2 regions of the Thauera sp. DNT-1 genome follow, and region 2 is predicted to be linked to the other one. Evidence: predicted binding sites of a transcription regulator. Region 2 holds the regulator's gene; the other holds the start of a gene.
The links. Region 2 encodes sigma-54, which starts transcription at its own class of promoters, with help from an activator protein. Its sites were predicted from a motif close to TGGCACGCTTNCTGCTNA; they were not measured.

Region 1 (4,409 bases), 1.1 Mb from region 2:
CGCATCGCCGCCAGCGGCCATGGCTGCGTGGCCACCTGGGCATTGCGCTCCGGCGGCGACGATCGCCGCCCGGTGTATGAGGTGCGCGTACGGCGTGCGCAAGGGGTGCCGGTCGATCCGCTCTTCCCGTTCATCGAACAGCGCGTCGTGCAGCGACGCCCGATGCGCACCACTCCGCTGACGGCCGACCAGCGCAAGGCATTGAGCGCCTCGGTGGGCGACGCCTACGAGCTTCGCCTGTTCGAGACCTTCTCCGCGCGCGCCGCGGTGGCGCGGCTGCTGTGGGACAACGCGCGCATCCGGCTCACCTGCCCCGAGGCCTTCGAGGTTCATCGGCACGTGATCGAATGGGGCGCCCGCTTCAGCGAGGACAGGATCCCGGAGCAGGCCGTCGGGGTCGATCCGCTCACCGCCCGGCTCATGCGCTGGGTGATGCGCAGCTGGGAGCGGGTCGACTTCTTCAACAAGTACCTGATGGGCACCCTGGCGCCACGCCTCCAGCTCGACCTCCTGCCGGCCCTGGGTTGTGCGGCGCACCTGTGCGTGCTCGCGCGGCAGCGCCCGGCGGGCATGCTCGATTACGTCGGGGCGGGGATCGCCATGCAGCGCCTGTGGTTGACCGCGCACGCGGTCGGCTTGCACCTGCAGCCCGAGATGACGCCGGTCATCTTCAACTGGTATGCGGGCGCGGGTTGCAGCCTCTCGCGCCGGCCGGGCATCGACGATCGGGTGCGGCTGCTGGCAGGTCGCCTGGGTTCGCTGCTCGGTGCGGATGCGGCAGGCGGGCTGGTCGTGATGGGCAGGGTCGGGGTGTCGTCTCCGCCCGCGTCGCGCTCGACGCGCAAGGCGCTCGCCGCGCTGATGCTGGAGCGGGATGGCGCGGGTCCGCGCTAGGCGCCATGGAGTGAAACGATGCGACAGATTTCGTTGCCACAGGTCGGCGTCTTCATGGCGCTCTTCATCCTGGTCCTCCTGCTTGCGGCGGCAACCTCGTATTGGGGGCTGGGTTCCTTGCCGCTGGGGGATTTCCGTGGCGTAGTCCTGCTGCTTGGGGGCGTCGTCGCGATGTATGTGTGGGCCTTTGTCGCGTACCGGCTTTTCCTGAAGGCGATGCCGCTCGCCGAGGGCGAACTGGAGCCGGGGTCGCGGGCGGAATTCGCCGCCCAGGTGAACATTCTCTTCTATCTCCTGCTGTTCAACTCCCTGATCCGCACGCACTTCCTGCCGGTGCCGCTGATGCGGTTGGTGTACCTCGCGCTGGGGGCGCGTCTCGGCCCCAACACCTATAGCGCGGGCACGCTGCTCGACCCGCCGCTGACCGAGTTCGGCGCGAACTGCATCATCGGCCACGATGCCGTGCTGTATGCGCACGCGATCGAGGGAAGCCGCTTCGCGCTGGCCAGGATCCGCATCGGCGACGGGGTGACGATCGGGGCCATGGCGGTGGTCATGTCGGGGGTCGCCATCGGCGACGGCGCCATCGTGTCGGCAGGTGCGGTCGTGCTCAAGGATACGAAGATCGGCGCGGGCGAGGTCTGGGGCGGCGTTCCCGCCAGGCGCTTGCGCTGACCGGGTGTCGGAATTTTTTACACTCGCCTTCCGAGTAGGCCTCCCTTCTGCCGGGGATTAAATTCAAAGTGTTGAAAATAAAAGATAAAAAAAAGCTGGCCCGCGTTTTGCTTTAGAAGAGTCACAGGGCTTGCCTCGATAGCTGCCCTGCCGCCCAGCTAGGGTGCTCGGCAAGGCAAAAGCAAAGCGAAAACCGAAAGGAGAAAGACATGAAACTGATCAAAACGACCCTGGCTACCGGTATTGCGGCCGCGCTTGCCCTGGGTGTGGCCGGACAGGCGAACGCCAGTGTGTACGCCAGTTCCAGCCTGAAAATCCAGGAGTTCTCGGTGAGCATCACCGGTCTGGCGGCGAACCCGATCCAGTCGTACGAATTCCAGGTCACCAACACGGCGACCCTGAACGGTGCGAGTTCGCCCACCCAGTCCAACAACTGCTCGGGAAGCACTCCGGGTACGGGTTGCAACACCACCCCGTCGCTCGATGCGACCGCTGCGAACGCGCCGGGCAGCACCATCATCCGCGCCAACAACGACTTCTCCTTCTTCGGGCCGGGTACGGAGACGTATTCGAACTCCGACTCCGTGATCTACACCTCGGAGCTTGGCAACGGAGTGGCGAGTTCCACCGCGCAGATCGCCGAGTCCGAGCTCCAGGGCAACGGCGCCGCGCGTTCCAGTGCCGAAATCACCTCGAACACCGGTTTCGTCTTCACGTTCCTCGTGTCGGGCACCGGCAAGCTCGTGCTTTCGTTCGAGGCCGACCCGAGCCTGTATGCCGAGATCAACCAGCTCGCCTTTACCAGCGGTTCGGCGCAGGCGAACATGAACGCGTCCTTCAGCCTGACGAAGAACGACGGCACCAGCGAGGTGAACTGGACCCCGAACGGTACGGCCGCGAACAACGACTGCGAGGTGAGCGGTTCCGTCGCCAGCGTGACTTGCGCCGAGGATAACGACAACGTCGACCTGAACCGTAACATCTCCGTCAGCGCGAACCCGGCCACGGTGCAGTACAGCCGCGCCGCGGGCTGGAGCTTGATGGGCATCACCGTGGATGGCCTGACCGACGGTGCCTGGACCCTTGCGTTCAACGGCAACACCTCGACCTCCACGCGCACCGTGCCCGAGCCCAGCGTGCTTGCCCTGCTGGGCATCGCGATCGCCGGCATGGGTGCCGTGAGCCGCCGCCGCAAGCTCGTCTGATCCGGAGGCACTCGCAACAGAAAAGGCGCGGTCTGGACCGCGCCTTTTTTATTGGTGCGCCCGGCAGGGCGCACTCACTTGGAGGTGAAAGTCCTCTACTCGCCCGGCAAGGGGAAGAGTTAGCTGAACGGCAAGGGTGTCGCGGGTAACTGCGAATCTGGAGGAAGCCGAAGGCAAAGCGCTGGCCTGACGAACAGGAAGCGGATAGGAGGCGCTGCAGCGGGGTGAGGCGGCCAATATTGTCAAAGCCCGAAACTTGCACGGAACGCTGTGACGTATATCCGACAGGTATAAGCGTGAAGGTGGGTGCGTCATACCCGGGGAGATCCTCACGGGTGCCGTTGTGCTACTGACGTCGTGAGGCGTTGGGATGCGCGTGAGGAAGTCAGCAGAGGCCATAGTAGCCGCCGGGATGGGGCGAAGGGCTGAACATGGAAGAACGCGAGTAGGCGAACGTTTCTCGATGAAGCCGAGGAAGACAGAAGCCCATCGGCCAGATGGGGCGCAGGCAGCGGATTCCGGACGGTATCCGGAGGGGGCTGGGCTGCGTGTCGAGGTGGAGTCGGCGGACGTTGAGCGGACGAAAGCGGAGTTGGAGCGGGCAAGCGGGCTGATGGAAGCCGTGTGTGAGCGCGGCAACCTGTGGCTTGCGTACGAGCGGGTGATCCGCAACAAGGGTGCAGCCGGTGTCGATGGCATCGGGGTATCCGAGTTCAAGGCTCATCTGCAGCAACACTGGCCGACGATCAAGGCCAAGCTGCTGGCGGGGACGTACATCCCGCAAGCGGTGCGCCGGGTGGATATTCCGAAGCCCCAAGGCGGGATGAGGACGCTCGGCATACCGACGCTGACGGATCGACTGATCCAGCAAGCGTTGCATCAGGTGCTCTCACCGATCTTCGAGGTGGCGTTCTCCGAGTCGAGCTACGGCTTCCGACCGGGGCGATCTGCCCATCAGGCGGTCAAGGCGGCGCAGCGGTATGTGGCTCAAGGTCGTCGCGTCGTGGTGGATATGGATCTGGAGAAGTTCTTCGACCGGGTCAATCACGACATTCTGATGGCGAAGTTGGCGAAGAAGATCGGGGACGGGCGGGTACTGAAGCTGATCCGACGGTATCTGGAAGCGGGGATGATGGCAGAGGGCGTCGTCAGCCCGCGGACGCAGGGTACGCCGCAAGGCGGCCCCTTGAGTCCGCTGCTGTCGAACATTCTGCTGACAGAATTGGATCGGGAGCTGGAGCGCCGGGGCCACGCGTTCTGTCGCTATGCGGACGACTGCAACATCTACGTCAGAAGTCAGGCGGCAGGCGAGCGTGTCCTGGGCGGTATTACCCAGTTTCTGTCCGAGCGGCTCAAGCTCACGGTCAACGAGGCCAAGAGCGCGGTCGCACGACCGTGGGAGCGGAAGTTTCTGGGCTACAGCCTGACTTGGCACAAGGCCCCGAAGCTGCGGATTGCGCCGACTAGCCTGAAACGGCTGGAGGACAAGATTCGCGAGGTGCTCAAAGGTGCGAGGGGGCGTAGTGTGCGGCGCACGATCGAAGAACTGAATCCGGTGCTACGGGGTTGGGCAGCGTACTTCAAGCTGACCGAGACCAAGCGGGCGCTGGAAGAGATCGACGGTTGGCTCCGGCG
Region 2 (4,409 bases):
AGGGGTGGCGCGCGGTGAACAGCGCGACGTCGTGCGCCTCGCAGATGCCGTGGAGGATGTTGGGGATCTCGCAGCCGTCGGCGACGATGATCGCGGGGGGGTGCGCCGAGAGGATCTCGTTGAGGTGGTGGGCGACCTTCTCGTTCGCCTGGCGTTGCGCCCACGCGAGCTCTGCGGCGCCGAGCACCTGTAGCCGGGTGGGGTGGATCAGGTTGAGGTGGCCGACGAGGTCGGCCGGCCAGATGCGCTCTTCGGCGACCGACAGACGGGCACCGATCGGTCCGCTGACGTGGACGAGGCTCAGGCTTTCGCGGTGCGCCTCATACAGCCGGGTCAGGCTGGTTTGCCGCATCGGCACCCCAATTCACGAACAGGCGGTGGATCTGTGCGGCATCCGTCGCGCCGTGCAGGGTCTCGCGGAACTCGCGGTCGCTGAACATCTGCGCGAGCTCGGACAGCAGCTGCAGATGGGTTTCGTTGGCCTGTTCGGGCACGAGCAGCACGAACAGCATGTCCACCGGACGGCCGTCGGGAGCGTCGAACTGCACCGGGGTGGCCAGGCGCAGAAAAGCGCCGGCGGCGTCCTTGAGCCCCTTGATGCGGCCGTGCGGGATGGCGATGCCCTGACCCAGTCCGGTCGAGCCGAGGCGTTCGCGGGTGAACAGGCTGTCGAACACGGTGCTGCGGGCGATGCCCTGGTTGTTCTCGAACAGCAGGCCGGCCTGTTCAAAGACGCGCTTCTTGCTGCTCGCGTCGAGATCGATCACCACGTTGGAAAGCGGCAGGAGTTGGGATATCAGGCTCATTCGCAGGTGGGCTCGCGCACTCTTCCGTCAGCTGCCGCCAGGGGGGCGGGAATCCGGTCCGGGGCGTGTGCGGCCGCGCTTCGTGAAAACGCGCGCATTATAACCACACCCCGGACGGGGAGCTTCAAGCCGGTCCTCAGGCCTCGGGGACCTGGTGCTTGAGCGACTCGTGGTTATGGTCGGACTGCTTCTGCTTGTACTTCTGAACCTGACGGTCGAGCTTGTCGGTCATCGCGTCGATCGCCGCGTAGAGGTCGGCGTCGTCCGCTTCGACGAAGAGGTCCTTGCCGCGCACGTGCAGCGTCACCTCGGCTTTCTGCTTGAGCTTTTCGACCGACAGGATGACGGTGACGCTGGTGACGTTGTCGAAATGGCGGATGACGCGATCGAGCTTGGAGGTCACGTATTCGCGGATGGCGGGGGTGACTTCGACGTGGCGCCCGGTGATGTTCAGATTCATGGATGACTCCTGTTGTTGTCAGAGGGATTTGCGCAGGCTGACCGGCGGGATGTTGAGGGACTCGCGGTACTTGGCGATCGTGCGCCTCGCCACGACGATTCCCTGTTGGCCGAGGATTTCGGCGATCCTGGCGTCGGACAGCGGCTTCTTGCTGTCTTCCGCGTCCACCAGCTGGCGAATCAGCGCGCGAATCGCCGTGGAGGAAGCCGCACCGCCGGTGTCGGTCGCGACATGGCTGCCGAAAAAGTACTTGAGCTCGAAGACCCCGCGCGGCGTCGCCATGTACTTCTGCGTGGTGACGCGCGAGACGGTGGATTCGTGCAGCTCGAGCTGGTCTGCGATCTCCCTTAGGGTGAGTGGCCGCATCGCCACGTCCCCATGATCGAAGAACTGCCGTTGCTGGTCAACGATGGCCTGGGACACGCGCAGGATGGTGTCGAAGCGCTGCTGGACGTTCTTGATCAGCCAGCGCGCCTCCTGCAGCTGTCCACCCAGGCCGCCGCCCTGTGCGCGGTTCTGCTGCAGCAGACTGGCGTAGAGGCGATTGATGCGCAGACGCGGCATCGCTTCCTGGTTCAGGCTCACGGTCCATTGGCCGCGCAGCTTGCGCACGACGACGTCGGGCAGCACGTAGCGCGTCTCGGCGGTGGAGTAGCGCGAGCCGGGGTGGGGGTCGAGGCTGCAGATCAGGGCCTGCGCTTCGCGCAGACCCTCGTCGTCACAGCCGGTGAGCTTGCGGATACGGGCGAAGTTGCGCTCCGCGAGCAGTTCGAGGTGGCTGGTCACGATCTCGAGAGCGAGAGGGCGTATCGGGCACTCGGGCAAGGCCTGGAGCTGCAGGGCCAGACATTCCTGCGGGCTGCGCGCGCCGATCCCGGCCGGCTCGAGGCTCTGCACGTGGCGCAGGGCGATGGCGAGCTCGTCGAGATCGACCTCGGCGTCCTGCGGCAGCAGCTCGAGGAGATCTTCCAGCGGCTGGTGCAGGTAGCCGTCGTCGTCGAGCGCCTCGATCAGGAAGCGCACCAGCGCGCGGTCGCGGTCGGACAGGGGCGAGAGGGCGACCTGCTGGTCGAGGTGTTCGCGCAGCGACACGCCGGCGGCCTGGATGTCCTGGTAGTCGCCGTCCTCGTCGTCCTCGCTGCGGCTGGACGCGCCCTGACCCACGTTGGACCAGTCGATGCCCTCGTCCTCGCTGCTGCCTTCGCCGCCCTCGTGCGTGATCGACTCGCCCGCCGGTTCGGCGGCGGGTTCCGGCGCGGCTTCGCGCTCGGGCGCGTTGCCCGGCGGCGGCGCGGGGGCGTAGTCGACGCCGCCGTCGCCATCCTCGCGCTCGAGCATGGGATTCTCGAGCAGCACGCGCTCGATCTCCTGGTTCAGCTCGATCGTAGACAGCTGCAGCAGCTTGATCGACTGCTGCAGCTGGGGCGTCAGCGTGAGGTGCTGGGAGAGCTTGAGCTGGAGGCTGGGTTTCATCGCGGTCGGCAGGAGGGCGGGCTCACAGGCGGAAGTGCTCGCCGAGGTAGACCTGGCGCACGCGCTCGTTCTCGATGATCTCGGTAGGTTCTCCGCTCGCCAGCACGCGACCTTCGCTGATGATGTAGGCGCGGTCGCAGATGCCCAAGGTCTCGCGCACGTTGTGGTCGGTGATCAGCACGCCGATACCGCGCTCCTTGAGGAAGCGGATGATCTTCTGGATGTCGATGACCGCGATCGGATCGACTCCGGCGAAGGGCTCGTCGAGCAGGATCAGGCGCGGGTCGGTGGCGAGCGCGCGGGCGATCTCGCAGCGCCGGCGCTCCCCGCCCGAGAGCGAGATCGCGGTGTTGTCGCGCAGGTGATGGATGCCCAGTTCCATCAGCAGTTCCTCGAGCCGCTCCTCGATCTGGCGGCGTTCGAGCCCCTGGAGTTCGAGCACGGCGCGGATATTCTCGGCCACGCTGAGCTTGCGGAACACGCTCATCTCCTGCGGCAGGTAGGACAGGCCCAAGCGCGCGCGGGCGTGGATCGGCAGGTGGGTGAGGTCGGTGCCGTCGAGGGCGATCTGGCCGCCGTCGGCGCGCACCAGACCCACAATCATGTAGAAGCAGGTGGTCTTGCCGGCGCCGTTGGGACCGAGCAGGCCGACGACCTCGCCCGAGCCGACCTCGAAGCCGACGTCATGCACCACGGTGCGCGCCTTGTAGCGCTTTTGCAGGCCGGCGACCTTAAGCAGACTCATCGTAGGGCTCTTTCAGCAGCTTGCGGATCAGCTCGGGGGCGAAGCCCCGGGTTTGCAGGAAGCGCGCCTGGCGCGCCCATTCGCGTGCGTCGGCGGGTGGGGTGGCGAAGCGGCCGCGCAGCACCGCGCGCGCCCGCTCGATCTCGGATTCTACGCACTCGTCGGCGAGCGCCTCGTCGATCCGGTCACGGTCGATGCCTCGCCGCACGAGCTCGTTGCGCAATCGTGCGGTGCCGAAGCGCGCCGCCTTGCCGCGCACGAAGGCCTCGGCGTAGCGCTCGTCGGACTGCAGGCCGAGCTCGCGCATGCGCTCGAGCACCGCTTCGATCTCGGCCGGCTCGCCATGGGGTGCGAGCTTGCGCGCAAGTTCGGCGCGCGAGTGGTCGCGCCGGGCGAGATGGCGGAGCGCACGTTCGCGCAGGCTCGGCTCGCCCATGTCGGCGTCGACGGGGTCAGGCCTCGGCCGGCGCCGGGGCGGACGCGGCGGCGGGCGGCAGCTCGGGCAGGCCGACCGCGACCCGCACCTTGTTCTCGATCTCGCGGGCCAGCACCGGGTTGGCGCGCAGGAACTCGCGCGAGTTGTCCTTGCCCTGGCCGATCTTGTCGCCCTTGTAGGCGTACCAGGCGCCCGACTTGTCAACGATCTTGTGCTCGACGCCGAGGTCGATGATCTCGCCTTCGCGCGAGATGCCCTCGCCGTAAAGGATGTCGAAGTGGGCTTCCTTGAACGGTGGCGAGACCTTGTTCTTGACCACCTTGACGCGGGTCTCGGAGCCGACCACCTCGTCACCCTTCTTGATCGTGCCGGTGCGGCGGATGTCCATGCGCACCGAGGCGTAGAACTTGAGCGCGTTGCCGCCGGTGGTGGTCTCCGGGCTGCCGAACATCACGCCGATCTTCATGCGGATCTGGTTGATGAAGATCA

Region 1: the regulator sigma-54 is predicted to act here: its motif matches at 1,666-1,683, upstream of ACZ5PP_RS20540 (PEP-CTERM sorting domain-containing protein).

The regions. Positions count from the first base shown of each region.
Region 1 covers NZ_AP043752.1:4,478,034-4,482,442, forward strand. The annotation lists gene ACZ5PP_RS20530 (nitroreductase family protein) at 1-894, shown strand, start outside; gene ACZ5PP_RS20535 (DapH/DapD/GlmU-related protein) at 913-1,569, shown strand; gene ACZ5PP_RS20540 (PEP-CTERM sorting domain-containing protein) at 1,779-2,774, shown strand; gene ltrA (group II intron reverse transcriptase/maturase) at 3,388-4,409, shown strand, end outside.
Region 2 covers NZ_AP043752.1:3,380,712-3,385,120, forward strand. The annotation lists gene hprK (HPr(Ser) kinase/phosphatase) at 1-352, opposite strand, end outside; gene ptsN (PTS IIA-like nitrogen regulatory protein PtsN) at 321-806, opposite strand; gene hpf (ribosome hibernation-promoting factor, HPF/YfiA family) at 943-1,266, opposite strand; gene ACZ5PP_RS15615 (RNA polymerase factor sigma-54) at 1,285-2,739, opposite strand; gene lptB (LPS export ABC transporter ATP-binding protein) at 2,762-3,484, opposite strand; gene recX (recombination regulator RecX) at 3,471-3,920, opposite strand; gene recA (recombinase RecA) at 3,937-4,409, opposite strand, start outside.